DNA from 3 places in the Streptomyces sp. NPDC026301 genome. Region 2 is predicted to be linked to each of the others. Evidence: riboswitches for the same ligand, from Rfam matches in the RefSeq annotation. Region 2 holds a riboswitch; each other region holds the start of a gene.
What was found. Region 2 has a riboswitch for cyclic di-AMP ahead of ACZ4MH_RS25300 (M23 family metallopeptidase). Riboswitches for the same ligand answer to the same signal wherever they lie in the genome.
Positions count from the first base shown of each region.

Region 1: another riboswitch for cyclic di-AMP. It lies ahead of ACZ4MH_RS26795 (M23 family metallopeptidase); the one in region 2 lies ahead of ACZ4MH_RS25300 (M23 family metallopeptidase).
Region 3: another riboswitch for cyclic di-AMP. It lies ahead of ACZ4MH_RS15440 (transglycosylase family protein); the one in region 2 lies ahead of ACZ4MH_RS25300 (M23 family metallopeptidase).

Region 1 is NZ_JBVHPN010000017.1:18,760-25,448, forward strand. It holds gene ACZ4MH_RS26775 (YDG/SRA domain-containing protein) at 1-806, opposite strand, end outside; gene ACZ4MH_RS26780 (hypothetical protein) at 946-1,245, shown strand; gene ACZ4MH_RS26785 (aldo/keto reductase) at 1,327-2,319, opposite strand; gene ACZ4MH_RS26790 (VOC family protein) at 2,399-2,830, opposite strand; gene ACZ4MH_RS26795 (M23 family metallopeptidase) at 3,300-4,478, opposite strand; cyclic di-AMP (ydaO/yuaA leader) riboswitch at 4,490-4,632, opposite strand; gene ACZ4MH_RS26800 (DUF2332 domain-containing protein) at 4,908-5,957, shown strand; gene ACZ4MH_RS26805 (PP2C family protein-serine/threonine phosphatase) at 5,937-6,689, opposite strand, start outside.
Region 2 is NZ_JBVHPN010000015.1:72,431-79,119, forward strand. It holds gene ACZ4MH_RS25295 (GntR family transcriptional regulator) at 1-606, opposite strand, end outside; gene ACZ4MH_RS25300 (M23 family metallopeptidase) at 871-1,704, opposite strand; cyclic di-AMP (ydaO/yuaA leader) riboswitch at 1,717-1,874, opposite strand; gene ACZ4MH_RS25305 (M16 family metallopeptidase) at 2,219-3,586, opposite strand; gene ACZ4MH_RS25310 (M16 family metallopeptidase) at 3,607-5,001, opposite strand; gene ACZ4MH_RS25315 (DNA gyrase/topoisomerase IV subunit A) at 5,485-6,689, shown strand, end outside.
Region 3 is NZ_JBVHPN010000008.1:28,740-35,428, forward strand. It holds gene ACZ4MH_RS15430 (FtsB family cell division protein) at 1-276, opposite strand, end outside; gene eno (phosphopyruvate hydratase) at 394-1,674, opposite strand; gene ACZ4MH_RS15440 (transglycosylase family protein) at 2,014-2,703, opposite strand; cyclic di-AMP (ydaO/yuaA leader) riboswitch at 2,707-2,874, opposite strand; gene ACZ4MH_RS15445 (transglycosylase family protein) at 3,150-4,103, opposite strand; gene ACZ4MH_RS15450 (cytochrome P450 family protein) at 4,422-5,810, opposite strand; gene ACZ4MH_RS15455 (nucleoside triphosphate pyrophosphohydrolase) at 6,101-6,689, opposite strand, start outside.

The DNA of each region.
Region 1 (6,689 bases), on a different contig from region 2:
TCATCGGAAATGTAGATGGCGCCCTTATCGAGACGCACGTGACAGTTGGCGCAGAGACAGAGGACGTTCTGCTCTACGTCGGGTCCACGATGCAGCTTCCCCAGCGGGCGAATGTGGGCCCCTTCGCTGTACGCCTTGCCATCGCCGCCCACCAGGCGGAAGCCACACACCTGGCATTCGTGGTCGTACATGCCCTTCACTCGCCGTACGACCGCGGTGTCCCGCACGATGCGCTGCACGGTCGTCGTACGCGTTTCGGGGAACTTCTCTTCCGCGTCGAAGTCAAAGAGCGCGGCGATCTTCTGCTCGGGCTCCGTAAGCTCCTGCTTCGAGTCCGTCAGGCGATGCAGATCGAACTGGCAGATCTGCCACCCAGACTTCCCTTCCACCATGCGGATGTCTGTGATTCCGTAAAGGCCGTCATAGCGGTAGCCGTTCTTCGGCGAGTACCGCTTATCGCCTTCATGCCCGCGGATGATGCGGATGGGGTGACCACGCTCGTAGCTCAGCTTCAACGCCGCATTGGTCTGCTGCTCCCAGTCCTGGTCAGCAACTTGATTCTTCTTGGAGTCGTTCCGACCGCCAGCACCGGTGTAGCGGATCCAGTGCCAGTGATCTTCGTCGTCTTCGTATCCACCGTTGAGGACGATCGCATTTGCCACCCGTTGGCCGTCCGAGTCCTTGTTGGTGGAAATCCCCGCCTGATTCTGCGAGTGCAGATTCGCCGCCTTTACGGCATCCCTGCTCTCGAAGGAGGAGCCTGGGATCGCCCCGTCCACATGCCCAATGAACGTTTCATTCGCCATCGACCCATCGTGGCAACCTTTGATCACTTTCGATCGAACCTAGACGCAAAGTGATGGGCGTCACTCAACCCCCTCGCTGCCGTCAAGGCGCTTAGTCATAAGGTCGATTGAAAGATCCCTTGATGTGGAGGTTGTCGTGATGGCTCGGGTTCCGGCGGGTGTGGTGGCGGCTGCGGGGCTGGTCGCGGGGTATGGGGTGGCTCGATGGACCAAGAAGCGGCCGCTTGGTGGGGTGGCGTTGGCGGCGGCCGGGGCTGTGGCTGCTCGGGAGTGGCAGCGGAAGGGTGGGAACGGGACGGCGGCGGCGTTGAGCGGGCTGTATGTCGCGGCGTTCGCCGGGTCGCATCCGTTGGCGAAGAAGGTGGGGGCCTGGCCGTCGGTGTTCGCGGTGGCGGGGGCCGTGGCGGCGGCTTCGTGGGTGGTCGTCGACCGGAAGTGAGCATGGGGGAGGGAGAAGACGAGGGCGGCTGCGTACTACCCGTACGCAGCCGCCCTTGGTGTGTAGCGCGGGTCTCGTGGACTACGCCGAGGCGTCCGTCAGGAGGGTGAGGTCCTCGTGGGTGAGGGGGAGGGTGCCGAGGGCCAGGAGGGCCGGGAGCTGGGCGACCGTGCGGGCGCTGGCGATCGGGGCCGTGACGGTGGGCTGGGCGGCGAGCCAGGCGAGGGCGACGGTGGCCTGTTCGGCGTCGTGGCGGGCCGCGACCTCGTCCAGGGCGGCCAGGACGCGGCGGCCGCGCTCGGTGGCGAGGTGTGCGGCGGCCTTGCCGGAGCGGGCGCTGTCCACGTCGGTGCCCGGACGGTACTTGCCGGTCAGGAAGCCGGAGGCAAGGCCGTAGTACGGCATGGCGCCCAGACCGTGGCGGGCGGCGATGTCGCGCAGCGGGCCCTCGTACGTGTCGCGGGAGACGAGGTTGTAGTGCGGCTGGAGGGCGACGTACTTGGCCAGGCCCTCGCGTTCGGAGAATTCGAGTGAGGCCTGGAGCCGCTCGGGCGAGATGTTGGAGGCGCCGATCTCGCGGACCTTGCCGGCCTTCACCAGGTCGTCGAGGGTGGAGATGATCTCGGAGACCTCGACGGACTCGTCGTCGTAGTGGGTGTAGTAGAGGTCGATGTGATCGGTGCGGAGGCGGGTCAGGGACTCGTCGACGGCCGCCTTGATGTTGGCGGCGGACAGGCCCTTGCGGTCGGGGAGGGCGCCGACCTTCGTGGCGATGACGAGGTCGGAGCGGTTGCCGCGGGCGGTGTGCCAGTCGCCGATGATCGTCTCGGATTCGCCGCCCTTGTTGCCGGGGGCGAAGACGGAGTAGGCGTCGGCCGTGTCGATGAAGTTGCCGCCGGCCCCGGTGAACGCGTCCAGCACCTCGAAGGACGTCGCCACGTCGGCGGTCCAGCCGAAGACGTTGCCGCCGAGGGAGAGGGGGGAGACCGTGAGCGAGCCCAGGGGCTTGGTGGCGGCGACGGGGACGGGGCCGTGGCCGGGCGTGGGGGCGGAAGAAGCGGAAGACGTGGACATGTGAGCGTCAGCGGGGTTGGGAGGCGGAGTTATTCCGGGACGTGACGGGGCGTCACTCGAATGCCGACTGCCTGCCGCCCTAGCGGTTACTGAGCGGGGACGGTGCCTCCTGGACCGTCCAGCCGTTGCCGTCGGGGTCCTTGAAGAACATGAAGGAGTTCCACGTCTCGCCGCGGCCTTCGGCCCAGCCCTCGGCGCCGAGATGCTGTACCGGACCGACCTCCACCCCGCGCCGTACCAGCTCCGCGTGGGCCGCTTCGATGTCCACCACGCACAGCTGCAGGCCCTGGAGCGAGCCCGGGGCCATGGCGGACTGGCCGGGTGCCGGCGGCAGGCCCTGGATGAGGGCGATCGAGCAGCGCGAACCGGGCGGGGTCAGCTGGATGATCCGTACCCCTTCGGCGACTTGCGAGTCCACGTCGGCCTTGAAGCCGCACTGTTCTTCGTAGAAGCGCTTCGCACGGTCCTGGTCGGTGACGGGGACGGTGACAACTTCGAGGGTCCACTCCACTGGGGCCGTCCTTGGCTCGGCGCCGTTCTTCTTGGGGCGCGGTGGCGGGGGCCCGTTCATTCTGCGGGAGCGGGATGGGTTGCGCTCGCCGGACGGCCGAAGATACGCCCGGCGGCCCGATGGCCCCCGCGGTGTGCGGGTGGCCATCAGGGCCGCCGTGGTGTGCGGGCCCGCGCTACGCGGAGACCCGGCCGTCGGCCACCGCCTCTCCCCTCCTGCTAGTACGCCCGGTTCCCGGTCGCGGCGGAGCGGGGCGCACGAGGCGGCGGCGACGGCGGACAAGTGCCCCGGACGGGCGGACGGAAGCCCGGCGGGCGGAGGATGGCCCGAAGGCGCGCCCGAAGACGACCCCGAAGGCGACCCCGGAGAGCGGGCGTTCTCAGACCTTCACGCCATCGTCGTCATCAGACGTCGTCATCAGACGTCGTCGTCAGGCGTCGTCGTCAGGCGTCGTCGTCAGGCGTCGTCGTCAGACCTTCAGCCCGTGGTCGCGCAGCCACGGCATCGGGTCGACCGGCGTGTCCGGGCTCGGGCGGACCTCCAGGTGGAGGTGCGGGCCCGTGACATTGCCAGTGGCGCCGACCCGGCCGATGACGTCGCCGGCGTTCACCTTGCCCGAGGTCTTCACCATCGAGGAGAGGTGGCAGTACCAGAGCTCGGTGCCGTCGTCGAGGGTGACGACGATGCGGTAGCCGTACGAGCCCGCCCAGCCGGCCTGCGTGATCGTGCCGCCGTGCACGGCCTTGGCCGGGGTACCGGTCGGGGCGGCGAAGTCCAGCCCTGTGTGGTCGGCGGCCCAGCGGTCGCCGCCCTGTCCGAAGGTGGCGGTGATGGTGAAAGAGGAGACCGGGAGGGTGTAGCTCTTGGCCAGTTCGGCGAGCTCGGCGGCGCGGGCGGCGGCCGCCTTCTTGCGCGCCTCTTCCTCGGCCTTGGCCTTGGCTTCCGCCGCGGCCTTCTTCTTCGCGCTCTCGGCGTGCTTCTGGCGCTCGGCCGCGTCCGCCTCGGCCTGCTGGACCGCGGCCTGTTCGGCGGTCTCGCGGGCCTCCTGGTCGGCGGAGCTCTGCGCCTGTTCGGCCTGCTCCAGGATGCGGGCGCGGAGCGCCTCGCCGCCGCCCTGCGCGGACTCGCCGCCGCCCGCCCGGGTGAACGGGCCGCCCTGCGCACCGTCCGCGCCCGTACCGGAGGAGTCGTGGGAGACCAGACCGCCGATGCCCGGCAGGCTCTCCGCCGCGGGGAGTTTCTCGGATACGTGTTCGGCCATGCTGCCCAGGTCGGGCATGGATATGGAGACCTGCGGCTTGCCCTGCGCGGAGGCCATGCCGCCCGCGCCGACCGCCGCGATGACGCCGACGCCCAGGACCGTACTGCTGCGGGCGAGGCCGCCGCCGCGCTGCTTGGCCACGCGGTGCCGGCCGCGTACGGGGCGTACGGACTCCTCGGTGGGGTTCCACTCCTCCCACGGGCCGCCCGCCGCACCCGGATCGCTCACGGCGGGGAAGGTGGCGGTGTCGGCGGGCGCCGGCTCGGCGTGCGTCCTGGGGGACTCGTGGGTGCCGTGCGCCGCGTACGCATCGTGGGTGCGGTACGAGTCGTGCGCGAGGTGCGGGGACCCGGGAGACGGGTCGGGGGCAGGCTTGTTGGACGCCACGGGGGCGCACTCCTTTCCTTCCTTCTCGCCTACCGGGTTAGCTGACGGGTTCGGAGCAGGAAGGTCTCCTACGGGCGGCTCCGGGGGGAGTCGTCCGATTCACCCCAAGGTGGTGGTTCCCCGGTTCCCTGGGCAGGTGGTGCGGTGGTGAAGTGCGCTTATGGGATTCGGCGTCGGCCGCGCGGTGCCGCCTCTTGCGACGGCTGGTCCGACCGCGCTGCGTTATCGGACAGTAATGGACGGGACGGCCGGATTCCAAGCGTTCCCCGGAATCCGTACGCCCGCTGAGCTGGACTTATGCCACCAGTCATGACCAAATGGGGGCGAGTTGACCGGGCATCGGAAACCCGTAGCGGACTGATCGTTTGTCAGTTGTTATGCGGAGGGGTGCGCAGCGATTACGTACAGTGAGAGCAGTAACGTCTGATCATGGTCGTCAACAGCGCGCAGGCAGTGGCGGATCGGTACGCGGAGTTCTCGTGGCAGCAGGCGCGGGGCGAGTCCGAAGCGCATGAGGAGCTGACCGCCCGCATCAGCCAGGACCCGGAATTCTGCGACTTCCTGGGCGCCTCCCTGCCGCCCGGCAACAAGCAGCAGCCCAATCTCCTGCTCGCCGCCGTCCGTTACCTCGACGGCCCGCACGCCGACCAGGGGCCGCGCGGCGACTTCGCGTACCGCACGTGGCGCGAGTGGACGATCCGGCACTGGGACGACGTACGCGACGTCATGATGCGGCGGCTCACGCAGACCAACGAACCCGCGCGCTGCGCCACACTGCTGCCGCTCCTCGCCCGGCTCCCCCAGCCGCTCGCGCTCCTGGAGGTCGGCGCGTCGGCCGGGCTGTGCCTGCACCCGGACCGGTACCGCTATCGCTACGACGACGGACCGGAGTTCGGCGCTCCGGACAGCCCGGTCGTCTTTTCCTGCCGTACGTCCCCGGGCACGCCGGTACCGACCGGGCTGCCCCGGATCGCCTGGCGGGCGGGGATCGACCTGAACCCGCTCGACGTGGCCGACGCCGACGACGTGCGCTGGCTCCAGGCGCTGATCTGGCCCGGGTCGACGCCCGATGCGGCGGAACGTCAGCGGCGTCAGCGCGACGCCATCGAGGCCGTACGGCAGGCACCGCCGGCTCCGCTCGTGCGCGGCGACCTCCTGGACGAGCTGCCCGCGCTGGCCGCGCGGGCGCCGCGCGACGCGACGCTGGTGGTCTTCCACACGGCCGTGCTGACGTATCTGCCGCTGGAGCGCCGCGAGGAGTTCGCCCGGGTCGTACGGTCGGTCCTGGTGGACCGGGCCGGGCACTGGGTCTCCAACGAGCACCACAGCGTGCTGCCGTGGCTGCCCGGACCGCGCCCCGCCGACGCGCACCAGCTCACCCTCGCGCTCGACGGCCACCCGGTCGCCCTCACGGGCCAGCACGGACAGAGCGTGCAGTGGCTGGAGGAGGCACCGTCCCTACCCCTCCGGTCTTCGTAGCGCCAGCAGGGCCATGTCGTCCGCCGTCTCCCCTCCCGTGTGCCGTGCCACGTCGTCCACCAGGGCGTCCAGCAGCGCGTCGGGACCGGTGAACAGCCGGCCGGCCAGCCGGACCGCCGGCTGGTAGAACACGCCCCCGCTGTCCCGCGCCTCGGTCACCCCGTCGGTGAACAGCAGCAGCATCGCGCCGGGCGGGAAATCGGCCTGGTCGGCCCGGTCCGGCCAGCCCGCGACCTCGCTCAGCCCGAGCGGCAGCGCCGGGGCCCGCGGCTCCAGCTCGCGCAGCGTGCCGTCCGCGCACAGCAGCAGCGGCGCCGGATGGCCGCGGTTCAGCACCCGCAGCACGCCGCGATGCTCGGACGGCACCTCGGCGAGCACCGCCGTGGTGAACCCCTCGAACTGGTCCAGCCCCGCCCGCCGGCTCCCCTCGCGCTGCAGCGCCCGCTCCAGCCGCCCCGCCACCGCCTCCAGCGTGGCCTCCTGCTCCGCGGCCTCCCGGAAGGCGCCGATGACGATCACGGCGGCCTCCACCGCCTCCAGGCCCTTGCCCCGCACGTCGCCGACGATGAGCCGTACGCCGTGCGGGGTGTCCTGCACGGCGTACAGATCGCCCCCGATACGGGCATCCGCCTGCGCCGCTTCGTACCGCGCGGCGACGTCGAGCCCGCTGATGCGGTCCGGCGGCAGCGGCAGTACGGCCCGCTGGGCGGCCTCCGCCACGTCGCGCACGGA
Region 2 (6,689 bases):
CACATGGGCGGCGGTCAGTGCGCGGGCGCGCTCGGCGTCGCCGCGCGCCACCGCGTCCACGATCGCGCCGTGCTCCTGCCAGGACCGGTCCGCCTCACCGGGCGACGGCTGGTCCAGGTCGATCGCGTACACCCAGTCGATCTTGCGGCGCAGCTGGGTGAGCAGCGCCGTCATGCTCGCGCTGCCGGACGCCTGGGCGAGCGTCTCGTGGAACCAGCAGTCCAGTTGCCGCAGGTCGGCGGCGCTGCCGTGGCGGGCCCTCGCACGCCCCAGGCGGACCAGGCCGCGCAGTACCTTCAGATGGGCGGCCGAGCGGCGGGCCGCGGCGCGGGCGGCGCCCAGGGGCTCCAGGAGGAGGCGGATGTCCAGGAGGTCGGCGGCCTCCTGCTCGGTCGGCTCGGCCACACACGCGCCCGCGTGCCGCCGCGTGGTGACGAACCCCTCGGACTCCAGCGTGCGCAGCGCTTCGCGTACGGGGACGCGGGAGACGCCGTACCGGGACGCGAGCAGTTCCTCGATCAGCCGGGAGCCGGGCGGGAACGTTCCGGAGACGATGTCGTCGCGAATCGCCGTGCAGACCGCATGCGCCGAAATGTTCCCTCGCATCGTCCGTGCCTCCGCCGTAATCCTCTGGAAACGCCGTCCGGGCGGCGCCTTTTCCGTGACTCTATGACACCGGACCGGCATTTCCGATGGCCGTCACGAATTCATGGATATTTTTTGGCCAATGGGCGGGAGTTCCGGGGAGGCGGGGACGGGAGCGCAACGGGAGCGCATACGGAGACGCCGAAGCCCCGGCCGGGGGCCGGGGCTTCGGGTGGTACACGGGGAACGCCGTACGGTGCGCGGCCCCTCAGAGGCTCGGGTCCCTCAGACGCTGACGCCGTGCGAACGCAGGTACGCGATCGGGTCGATGTCCGAGCCGTACTCCGGGCCGGTGCGCGCCTCGAAGTGCAGGTGCGGGCCGGTGGTGTTGCCGGTGTTGCCGGACAGCGCGATCTGCTGGTTCGCGGAGACCCGCTGGCCCACGGAGACGCCGATGGACGACAGGTGGCCGTACTGGGTGTAGGTGCCGTCGTTCATCTTGAGGACGATGTTGTTGCCGTACGCGCCGCCCCAGCCGGCCTCGACGACCGTGCCCGCGCCGACGGCGTGGACGGCGGTGCCGGAGGCGGCGTGGAAGTCGATGCCGGTGTGGCTGCCGGAGGACCACAGGCCGCTGGACGCCTTGTACGGGGTGGAGACGTAGCTGCCGGCGATCGGCGCGACGAAGCCACTGGCGCTGAGCGTGGTACGGGCGTCGGAGCGCGAGGCGCGCTTCTCCGCCGCCTTCTTCTTGGCGGCGGCCTTCTTCTCGGCCGCCTCGGCCGCGGCCTTGCGCTGAGCCTCCTGGGCCTTCTTCTTGGCGGCCTCGGCGTTCTTGACGGCGGCGTCCTCGACCTGCGTACGGGCGGCGGCGACCTCGGCGGCCTCCTCCTGCGCGTCGGCCTGGGCCACGATGTTGTCGGCGACCCGGTCGCCGGTGTCGGCGATGGCGCGGGTCAGGCCGGTGTCGGTGGCGGCCGGGTCCTCGGCGGCGGCCAGCGCCGGGGAGGCGATGGACACGACGACACCGGTCGCGGCGGCTATGCCGGCGATGTTGCGGGTGGTCCGGGCAGCACGGCCGGGGCGGCGGTGCTTGCCGGTGGCACGGGTGAACGCCATGACCGGCGCACTCCTTTCCTTCCTTCTCGCCTACCGGGTTAGCTGACGGGTTCGGAGCAGGAAGGTCTCCTACGGCGGCCTCCGGAGAGGACGCCGATTCACCCCAAGGGGACATGTGGGTCCCCGGCTCCCCTGGCTCGCGCCGTACGGGGACTCGGCGATGACTGTCCGGCGGCCGCGGGCGCGGCGCAGTTCTGACGAACAGCCGGACCGACGCTAAAGGGGACATCTCGCGATCAGCAAACAGAATCGAGAGTTTGTGCCGGACGCCACACGGGGCGGAGGCAACCACCTACAGCATTCCGGACAAAAACGAAGATCCCGGGCCGCTTTGGCGGCCCGGGACCCTTTATGTCCTGCTATGTGAGCGGCGTTGGCACGGTTCAAGACACCCAGTGACGGGACCGGTACGACGCGTTCCGGCCCGTCCTTCCGCCGTACCGCGCAGGCGAATTCACCACCGCAACCGCCCCGGGACGGCGCCGGTCCGCGACCGCCGCCGGCCCGCCCCGCGTCAGCCCGTGACGACCGACACCTCGCCGATGCCCAGCTTCCGCACCGGCTCCGCGATCTGCGCGGCATCGCCCACCAGGACCGTGACGAGCCGGTCCACCGGGAAGGCGCTGACCGCGGCGGCGGTCGCCTCGACCGTGCCGGTCTCGGCCATGCGCCGGTACAGCTCCGCCTGGAAGTCGTCGGGGAGGTGCTGCTCGACCTGGTCGGCCAGCGTCCCGGCGACGGCGGCGGCCGTCTCGTACTTCAGCGGCGCCACGCCGACCAGATTCTGCACCGCCACGTCGCGCTCGGCGTCGGTCAGGCCCTCGGCGGCCAGCGTCCGCAGCACCTTCCACAGGTCCTCCAGCGCCGGACCCGTGGACTCCGTGTCCACCGAACCGCTTATGGCCAGCATCGCCGCGCCCGTGCCGTCACCGGAGGAGCGCAGCACCTGCCCGAAGGCCCGTACGCCGTAGGTGTAGCCCTTCTCCTCGCGCAGCACGCGGTCCAGGCGGGAGGTGAGCGTGCCGCCCAGGCAGTACGTGCCGAGCACCTGGGCGGGCCAGACGCGGTCGTGCCGGTCGGCGCCGATGCGGCCGATCAGCAGCTGCGTCTGGACGGCGCCGGGCCGGTCGACGATGACCACACGGCCGCTGTCGTCGGCGGTGATGGGGGAGGCGGCCACCGGCTCGGCGGCGGAGCCGGTCCACGCGCCCAGGGTCTCCTCCAGCGCCGCGTCGAGGTCCACCCCGGTGAAGTCGCCGACGATGACGGCGGTGGCCGTGGCGGGGCGTACGTGCGCCTCGTAGAAGGCGCGGACAGCGGCGGCGTCGATGCGCGCCACCGTCTCCTCGGTGCCCTGGCGCGGCCGGGACATCCGGGAGGTGGCCGGGAACAGCTCCTTGGAGAGGGCCATCGCGGCGCGCCGGGCCGGGTTGGCCAGCTCGTGCGGGATCTCGTCCAGGCGGTTGCGCACCAGGCGCTCGACCTCGCTGTCCGGGAAGGCCGGGGCGCGCAGGGCGTCGGCGAGCAGGCCGAGCGCCTTCACGAGGCGGGAGGCCGGCACCTCCAGGGAGACGCGGAGGCCGGGGTGGTCCGCGTGCGCGTCCAGCGTGGCGCCGCAGCGCTCCAGCTCGGCGGCGAACTCCTCGGCGTCGTGCTTGTCGGTTCCCTCGGAGAACGCCCGCGCCATGATCGTGGCGACGCCGTCCAGGCCCTCGGGCTCGGCGTCCAGCGGCGCGACGAGGTTGATCTCGACGGCCACGACCTGCTGGCCCGGGCGGTCGGCGCGCAGCACCGTCAGGCCGTTGCCGAGCGCGCCGCGCACCGGGGCCGGGAACGCCCACGGCTTCGGCTGCCCGGCCTGCGGCTGCGGGTGGAAGGTCATGGTCGGGGTCACGGCGTCGGTCACTGGGCCGCCTCCTCGGTCTTGGTCTCGGTGTCGTTCTGGACGGCGGCCGCGGCGGGCTCCGGCTCCCCGGCGGCCGCGGCCTCGGCCCCGGCGGGCAGGGTCGGCTCGTAGACCAGCACCGCGCGGTTGTCGGGGCGCAGCCGGGCGGCGGCGACCGCCTGCACCTCGTCCGGGGTGATGTCCAGAACGCGCTGTACGGCGCTCAGCGCGAGCTGCGGGTCGCCGAACAGCACCGCGTACCGGGCCAGTTCGTCCGCGCGCCCGGCGACCGTCTCCAGGCGGTCCAGCCACTCGCGCTCCAACTGGGCCTGCGCGCGCTCCATCTCCTCGGCGGTCGGGCCCTCCTCGGCGAAGCGCTTCAGCTCCTCGTCGACGGCCCGCTCGATGGCGGGCACCTCGACGCCGTGCGAGGTCTTCACGTCCAGCCAGCCCAGCGAGGGCGCGCCCGCCAGGCGCAGCAGGCCGAAGCCCGCCGCGACGGCGCTGCGGTCGCGGCGCACCAGGCGGTTGTAGAGCCGGGAGGACTCGCCGCCACCCAGGATCGTCAACGCGACGTCCGCGGCATCAGCCTCACGGGTGCCGTCGTGCGGCAGCCGGTACGCCGCCATGAGGGCGCGCGAGGGCACCTCCTCCTCGACGACCTCGCGCAGCTCCCGGCCCATGATCTCGGGCAGCGAGCCGTCCCGCGGCGGCTGCTTGCCGTCGTGGCCGGGGATGGAGCCGAAGTACTTCTCCACCCAGGCGAGGGTCCGCTCGGGGTCGATGTCGCCCACGATGGACAGCACGGCGTTGTTGGGCGCGTAGTACGTGCGGAAGAAGTTCCGCGCGTCCTCCAGGGAGGCGGCGTCCAGGTCGGCCATGGACCCGATGGGCGTGTGGTGGTACGGGTGGCCCTCGGGGTAGGCCATCGCCGTCAGCTTCTCGAACGCGGTGCCGTACGGCACGTTGTCGTACCGCTGGCGGCGCTCGTTCTTCACCACGTCGCGCTGGTTCTCCAGCGACTCGTCGTCCAGTGCGGCCAGCAGCGAACCCATCCGGTCCGCCTCCAGCCACAGGGCGAGCTCGAGCTGGTGGGCGGGCATGGTCTCGAAGTAGTTCGTCCGCTCGAAGCTCGTGGTGCCGTTGAGCGAGCCGCCGGCGCCCTGCACCAGCTCGAAGTGACCGTTGCCCTTCACCTGCGCCGACCCTTGGAACATCAGGTGCTCGAAGAGGTGCGCAAGGCCCGTACGGCCCTTCACCTCGTGGCGGGAGCCGACGTCGTACCACAGGCAGACCGCCGCGACGGGGGTCAGGTGGTCCTCCGAGAGCACCACGCGCAGGCCATTGGCCAGCCGGTGCTCGGTTGCTGTCAGGCCGCCGGAGCCGGCTTGTTCTGTGGCCGTGTGACCCATGGGCATGTACGTCCCTTCGATCCGCTTGCGAGGAAGTTCTGTCACTGTATGCAAGCGCGTCGGCATCTGGCGAAGTTCCCGTCCGGCGCTCCCGCCGGTAGGAGATTCCCCGGATCGGGGCGCTCCGCACCTGCGTTCCGCTCTGGTGTTCGCCGCCTGTCGCGCGGTTTCCGGGCCCGGCACGGCCGTCGTCCGCGGGGCTTCGGCGGGGCTCCAGCGGGGTCCCGGCGGGGCTCCGGAGGCGGGTGACGGCCGGTGCGCAGGGGCGCTACGGACGGGTCGCGGTCGGCGATGTCAGTGCGGCGGTCCACAATGGTCCGCGACAGGTTCGGCCGTTGAGCGCGCCGGAGCACGGCAGATCCCGGCAGACTCAGCCGTCGGGCCTGCCCCGGCAGGGGACGCGAGCACCGCGCCGACCTGCCGGTCCAGCAGACGCCGTAGCCGTAAGCGAAGCAGAGTTCGAGCGAAGGAGCCGCAGCCGCGATGGCCCGCCGCAGCACGAAGACCCCGCCGTCAGGGGGCACACCGGAGCCCCAGGACTTCGAGGAGCGGATCCTCGACATCGACGTCGTCGATGAGATGCAGGGTTCCTTCCTGGAGTACGCGTATTCGGTCATCTACTCGCGCGCCCTGCCCGACGCACGCGACGGCCTCAAGCCCGTACACCGCCGCATCCTGTACCAAATGAACGAGATGGGCCTGCGCCCCGACCGCGGATACGTGAAGTGCGCCCGCGTCGTCGGCGAGGTCATGGGTAAGCTCCACCCGCACGGCGACGCGTCCATCTACGACGCGCTGGTGCGCATGGCGCAGCCCTTCTCCATGCGGCTGCCGCTGGTCGACGGCCACGGCAACTTCGGTTCGCTGGGGAACGACGACCCGCCGGCGGCCATGCGGTACACCGAGTGCCGGATGGACTCCGCGACGTCGCTGATGACGGAGTCCATCGACGAGGACACCGTCGACTTCCAACCGAACTACGACGGCCAGGAGCAGGAGCCCGTCGCCCTCCCGGCGGCGTATCCGAACCTCCTCGTCAACGGCGCCTCCGGCATCGCCGTCGGCATGGCGACGAACATGCCGCCGCACAACCTCGGCGAGGTCATCGCCGCCGCCCGGCACCTCATCAAGCACCCGAACGCCGACCTCGAAACGCTGATGCGGTACGTCCCGGGCCCCGACCTGCCCACGGGCGGCCGCATCGTCGGCCTCTCCGGCGTCCGGGACGCGTACGAGAAGGGCCGCGGCAGCTTCAAGATCCGCGCCACCGTCGCGGTGGAGAACGTCACGCCGCGCCGCAAGGGCCTGGTCGTCACCGAACTGCCCTTCACGGTCGGCCCCGAGAAGGTCATCTCCAAGATCAAGGACCTGGTCGGCTCGAAGAAGCTGCAGGGCATCGCGGACGTCAAGGACCTCACCGACCGCGAGCACGGCCTCCGCCTGGTCATCGAGATCAAGAACGGCTTCCACCCCGAAGCCGTCCTCGAGACGCTCTACAAGCTCACTCCCATGGAGGAGTCCTTCGGCATCAACAACGTCGCGCTGGTCGACGGCCAGCCGCTGACGCTGGGCCTGAAGGAGCTCCTGGAGGTCTACGTCGACCACCGCTTCACCGTCGTACGGCGGCGCAGCGAGTTCCGCCGCAGCAAGAAGCGCGACCGCCTCCACCTCGTCGAGGGCCTGCTCAC
Region 3 (6,689 bases), on a different contig from region 2:
GCCGTCCACGACGGTGTAACCGGTCTCGCCCGGCAGCACGTAGTGCAGGTGGCGGCGGGCCTGCTGGCGTACGTAGGCGGGGTCCTGCCAGCGGGCCTTCTCCTGGCGCAGCCGCTGCACCGCCTCCCGGGCCGTCTCGGCCTCACGGCGCTGATCGGCGATGTCCGAGCGCTGGGAGACGTACGCCCTTATCGGATACGCGAGGGCCACGACCAGCGAGCACAGCACGAGCACGAGGAGCGCGGCGCGCCCGGTGAGCCGGCTGCGGCGGAACACGGTGGCCTCCCCTGGGTGGCTGCGTACGCGACGGCGTACGTACGTCCCCGGCAACGGTACGGGACCGCTGCCGGGGACGTACGGAGGTGGGGACCATCAGCCCCCGTAGGCCAGAACTCAGCCCTTGAAACGCGGGAAGGCGCTGCGGCCCGCGTACACCGCCGCGTCGTCGAGGATCTCCTCGATGCGCAGCAGCTGGTTGTACTTGGCCACGCGCTCGGAGCGGGCCGGGGCGCCGGTCTTGATCTGGCCGCAGTTGGTGGCGACGGCCAGGTCGGCGATGGTGACGTCCTCGGTCTCGCCGGAGCGGTGCGACATCATGCACTTGAAGCCGTTGCGCTGGGCCAGCTCGACGGCGTCCAGGGTCTCGGTCAGCGAACCGATCTGGTTGACCTTGACCAGGAGGGCGTTGGCCGAGTTCTCCTCGATGCCGCGGGCCAGGCGCTCGGGGTTGGTGACGAACAGGTCGTCGCCCACCAGCTGCACCTTGGTGCCGAGCTTCTCGGTGATGACGTTCCAGCCGGCCCAGTCGTCCTCGAAGAGCGGGTCCTCGATGGAGACGAGCGGGTACGAGGCGACGAGCTCCTCGTAGTACTCGGTCATCTCGGCGGCCGAGCGGCTCTTGCCCTCGAACTCGTACACGCCGTCCTTGTAGAACTCGGAGGCGGCGACGTCCAGCGCCAGCGCGATGTCCTGGCCGGGGGCGTAGCCGGCCTCCGTGATGGCCTCCAGGATGAGGTCGAGGGCCTCACGGTTGGAGCCGAGGTTCGGGGCGAAGCCGCCCTCGTCGCCCAGGCCGGTGGCCAGGCCCTTGTTCTTCAGGACCTTCTTGAGGGTGTGGTAGACCTCGGCGCCCCAGCGCAGCGCCTCGGAGAAGGACTCCGCGCCGATCGGGGCGATCATGAACTCCTGGATGTCCACGTTGGAGTCGGCGTGCGAGCCGCCGTTCAGGATGTTCATCATCGGGACGGGCAGGACGTGCGCGTTCGGGCCACCGAGGTAGCGGAACAGCGGCAGGTCGCTGGCCTCGGACGCGGCGTGCGCGACGGCCAGCGAGACGCCCAGGATCGCGTTGGCGCCCAGGGAGCCCTTGTTGTCGGTGGCGTCCAGGTCGAACATCGCCTGGTCGATGAGGCGCTGCTCGGTGGCGTCGTAGCCGACCAGCTCGGGGCCGATCTGCTCGATGACGGCCAGCACGGCCTTCTCGACGCCCTTGCCGAGGTAACGGTTCGGGTCGCCGTCACGCAGCTCGATGGCCTCGAAGGCGCCGGTGGAGGCGCCCGACGGCACGGCCGCGCGGCCGGTGCTGCCGTCGTCGAGGCCGACCTCGACCTCGACCGTGGGGTTGCCTCGCGAGTCGAGGATCTCGCGAGCTACGACGACGTCGATCGACGGCACGTTGTCTCCTTCGTGGGTTTCTGGAGTTCTGCAGCACGAGCCTAACGGCCCACGGCTCCTACGCCTGCCCCTAGCCCCGTCTGTGAGACGAAAAAGGACCCAAAGGCCCGCAATACGGGAGGTAGCGTCCGCATTTTGTAGCGGACGTACCGGGCAAAACGGTCCGTACGCATCTGAGCGGCGGCCCGCCCGGATGCCGGTGCACTGCCCCGCCGCGCCAACGCGAAAGCCCCGCCGTGGCGCGCTCGGGGGGACGCGTCGCGGCGGGGCGGTCTCACGGGGCGGCTCTCACGCCTGCCGGGTACCGGCTCGGACGTTGAGGTGCCGGCCTGTACCGGCTCAGACGTTGAGCTTCTGGCCGGGGAAGATCAGGTTCGGGTTGCCGCCGACGACCGACTTGTTCTTCGCGTAGACGGTCTTCCAGTCGGCGCCGTGCGCCTTGGCGATCTTGCCCAGGGTGTCGCCGGACTTCACGGTGTAGTTGCCGTGGCCGGTCACCGGCTTCGGGTCGGCCTTGGGCTGCACGGGCTGCGGCTGCGGCGCGGCCTGCTGCTTCGGGGCCTGCTGCTGCGGCGCGGCCTGCTGCTTCGGCGCCTCCTGCTTCGGGGCGGCCTGCTGCTGGACCTGGCCGGAGCCACCGGTGTTCACCTGCGCGGACGGGCCACCGGCGGTCAGGCCGCCGGCACCGGCGCAGCCCCAGGCACCCGGGCCCTGCATGGCGAGCAGCTTCTCGGCGGTGGCGATCTGCTGGTCCTTGGTGGCCAGGTCGGCGCGCGGGGCGTACTTGGTGCCACCCGCGGCGGCCCAGGAGCTGTTGTTGAACTGCAGGCCGCCGTAGTAGCCGTTGCCGGTGTTGATCGACCAGTTGCCACCGGACTCGCACTGGGCGACCTTGTCCCAGGTGGCGACCGAGGCGGCGTTGGCGGAACCGGCGGCCATCAGCGGGACGGCCACGGCGGCGCCTGCGACACCGGCGAGCGTGGCGACACGGACGGCCTTCGAGGGGCGGCGGTGCTTGCCCTTGAGCATGTTGTTCTCCCTCACCGACGCCTGCGAGGTGAGCTGTCGGGTTCGGGCTGTGAGTGGCCCGGCCGGATGCGCTGTCGCACATCCGGCTTCACCCCAAGCCGGCCGCTGCGTTTCCGCTGCGTACGGCACTTACCTTGGGTCCCCCGCTCCTGCCTACGGCGCTTGCGCGACGGTTGTCCGACCGATCACCGGCAGGATTCGGCGAATGATCGGCGGGCTCGCTTGGTGCGAGCGGTGAAGAACGTAAACACACACCCCTCGGCGGTTCAAACCACCTTTTCGCAGGACACTTTGCGGTTTTCGATCACCGGTGGCATCCGTTTGCGCAGGTCGAACACGGTATGGAAAGAACGGACAGGGCGGACGGAATACCTCGGGACGAGACCCATGTCTCACTTTCCCCAAATGGGGGCAACCATCCCGCACTTACGCCGTGCGGCCCGCGGTCACTGGCCGAGGTCGAGGCGCTGACCTGGCTGAATAAGGTCCGGATCAGCTCCGACGACACCCTCGTTGGCGTCGTAGAGGCCGGCCCACCCCTCGGCCAGCCCGTGCTCCTCCGCGATCGCGGAGAGGCTGTCGCCCGGCCGCACTGTGTACACGCCGTCGCCCTCCCCGGTACCGCGGTGGGCGTCACCGCCGCGCGAGGCGTGCCGCCCCTCGGGACGCCCGTCCTTGCCGTCGTCGGTACCGCCGCGGTGCCGGCCGGTACCGGGCGCGGAGGCGCCGCCGTCGGACGACGCGGGCGGCTCGGTGGCCCCCTCGGAGGGCTGCGCGGAGTCCGAGGGCTCGGTCGACGGAGCGGTCGACGGGTCGGTGGTGGGGTCGGCCGACGGGTCGGCGGTGGGCTGCTCGGAGGCGCCTTCGGAGGGCCGCGCGTCACCGGAGTCCGTGCCGTCGCCGGACGGCGTGGCGGAGGGCGTGGCCGACGGCTCGTCGGTGGCACCATCCGTGGCGCCGTCCGTGGCGCCGCCCGACGGCTGGGTGTCGCCGGAGTCGCTGCCGCTCGCGGAGCCGTCGTCGGAGGGCTGCGGCGCGGGCGTCTGCGTGCTGCCCGGGTCCACGTCGGGTATCAGCCCGTCCAGGTCGAGGCCGGCGTTCACCGAGCAGCTGGGCCAGGCATCCGGGCCGCGGTCGTTCAGTACCGACTCGGCGACCGCGATCTGCTGGGCGCGGCTGGCCAGGTCCGGACGCTCGGCGTAGGACTCGCCGCCGTAGTCCTTCCACATCTGCAGGGTCAGCTGCAGCCCGCCGTAGTAGCCGTTGCCGGAGTTGGCGCTCCAGGTGCCGCCGCTCTCGCACAGCGCGACGCGGTCCCAGGTGGCGGTGTCGGCGGCCTGGGCCCCGCCCGCCGTCAGCAGCGGCAGGGCCAGCCCGGCCCCCGTGACGGAGGCCGCCACCAGGAGGGCGGGAGCCTGACGGGGGCGGCGGTGTCTACCGTTGCCGGAGCGCATGCGAGTGCCTTTCGAGCGGCGGCTTGAGTTGTCGCACGCAAGGTAGCGGGGGCCCGGTCCGGTCTCAACCCGGTGTAGCGGAGATCACGCGTAGATCACGCTGCTGACGCCAGGTCAGTTCGTCTCGACCCGGGCACCCTTGGCGCATTCCGGTACGTCCGCGATTTCCCGTTCTGACGGGCCGTCGGAAGCGGGCGCCCGCCCCGCCCGGGACGATGCGCTATGCGCCTTTTGCGCGCCGGACGGCACGCCCTCCGGAACGACTTACTCCGCGCTTTCCGGAATAGCCGGATCCGCGTCTTGCGGAGCGATCGATTCCGGGCCTTGCGGGGTGGCTGGCTCCGCGCCTCTCGGGGTGGTCGGCTCCGCGCTTCCCCGTACGTCCGCCGCGCCCTCCGGCGTGAACTCCACCGGCAGCGCCCGCAGCCCGCGCATGATGAGGCCGCCGCGCCACCGCAGGTCATCGGGGGCGGCGGCCAGCCGGAGGTCGGGCAGCCGGGTCAGCAGGGTCGCCAGCGCGGCACGGCCTTCGAGGCGGGCGAGTGGCGCGCCCAGGCAGTAGTGGATGCCGTGCCCGTACCCGAGATGCTGGTTGTCGCGGCGCCCGAGATCCAGGGTGTCCGGCTCCTCGAACCGCTCCGGATCCCGGTCGGCGGCCGCCAGTACCACCAGTACCGGGTCCCCCGCGGCAATCGACTGCCCGCCGATCGTCAGCTGCTGCGTCGCGAACCGCCAGGTCGCCAGCTCCACCGGACCGTCATAGCGCAGCAGTTCCTCGATGCCGGTCGCGAGCAGCTCCTCGTCGCCCGCGGCCAGCGCGGCCTGCAGCCGCGCCCGCTGCTCCGGGTTGCGCAGCAGCGCGTACGTACCGTTCCCGATCAGATTGACCGTCGTCTCGAACCCGGCGAACAGGAGGATGAAGGCCATCGCCGCGGCTTCGTTCTCGGTGAGGTGCTCGCCGTGGTCGGAGGCGCGGATAAGGGCCGAGATCAGGTCCTCGTCCTCGGACTCCACCGCCGCCAGCGACTCCCGCTTGCGGTGGATCAGATCGGCCAGATATGCCCGCATCTTCTTCACCGACCGGGCGACCCCGCCCCGCGGCCCGCCGCCGTGCCGGATCATCATCCCGGCCCAGTCCCGGAAGTCGTCCTGGTCCTCGCGCGGCACGCCCAGCAGGTCGCAGATCGCGTAGATGGGGAGCGGGAAGGCGAACTCGTGGATGAGGTCGGCCTCGCCGCGCCCGGCGAAGCCGTCGATCAGCTGGTCGGTCAGCTCCTGTACGCGCGGCGCGAAGCGCGCCACCGTACGCGGCGTGAACGCCTTGGAGACGAGGCGGCGCAACCGGGTGTGGTCCGGCGGGTCGATGTTGAGCAGGTGCGTCATCAGGTTCGCGCTGCGCTCGCCGGGGATGCCGACCTTGCCCTTGCCGTGCGCGGCCTCGCTGTGGTGCTGGGGGTTCTTGGAGAGCCGCGGGTCGGCCAGCGCCTCGCGCGCGTCCGCGTACCGGGTGACCAGCCACGCCTCGACCCCGCTGGGCAGTTCCGTCCTGCGCACCGGCGCGTGCTCCCGCATCCAGGCGTACGCGGGGTACGGATCGGCGGCGAACTCCCAGGTGAAGAGTTCAGGGCAGGCGGAAGCGGTGGTGTCGTGCACCCCTCGACCGTAACCGGTTTTCCACAGGGCCCGGTCACTGTCAGTGGCGGGCAGTAGCGTCTGTGAGAGTGCGGTGGAGGTGGGGGAGGGGGCTTTCGCCGTTGTCCTCGATGGTTTGTGGGCGGGGAGTCTCCGAGTCTCTGTGGACGGGGGGCCTCCGAGTCTCTGTGGTCGGGGAGTCCCCGACTCTCTGCGGACGGGGAGAGGGAGGGGCCCTGCCAGGAAACGGCTGGACGGGAGCGGCCCCGCCAGGAAACGGCTAGACAGCAGGGCCCCCGCCACCGAAACGGCTAGACCGCTCGCTCCGCCGCCACGATCGCGTCCCGGTATGTACGGGCCGCGGCCCGCAGCGCCGTCTCCGGGTCGGTGCCCTCCGCCTGGGCCCGTACGGCCAGCGCCAGCAGCTCGTACCCGATGCCCTCGCCCGCGACCGGCACGTCGAGGCCGGCCGTACGGGCCCGGGAGGCCAGCTTCGCGGCCAGTGCCAGGGCCGGCTGCCCCAGCGGCACGCCCTCCGTCACCGACTCGCGCTGCTTCTCGATGGCCTTCGTCCGCAGCCAGTGCGCCTTGACGTCCTCCGGCGTCGCCGCCTCCTCGTCACCGAAGACGTGCGGGTGCCGGTGGATCAGCTTGTCGACAATGCCGCCCGCGACGTCGTCGATCGAGAACGGCTCGTCGGGGTCGTCCTGGGCGATCCGGGAGTGGAAGACGACCTGGAGCAGGACGTCGCCCAGCTCCTCGGCGAGCGCCTCCCGGTCGCCCTCCTCGATCGCCTCGACCAGTTCGTACGCCTCTTCCAGGCCGTACTTCGCCAGGTCCTCGTGGGTACGGATGCCGCTCCACGGGCACGCGACGCGGATCTGGTCCATGACCTGTACG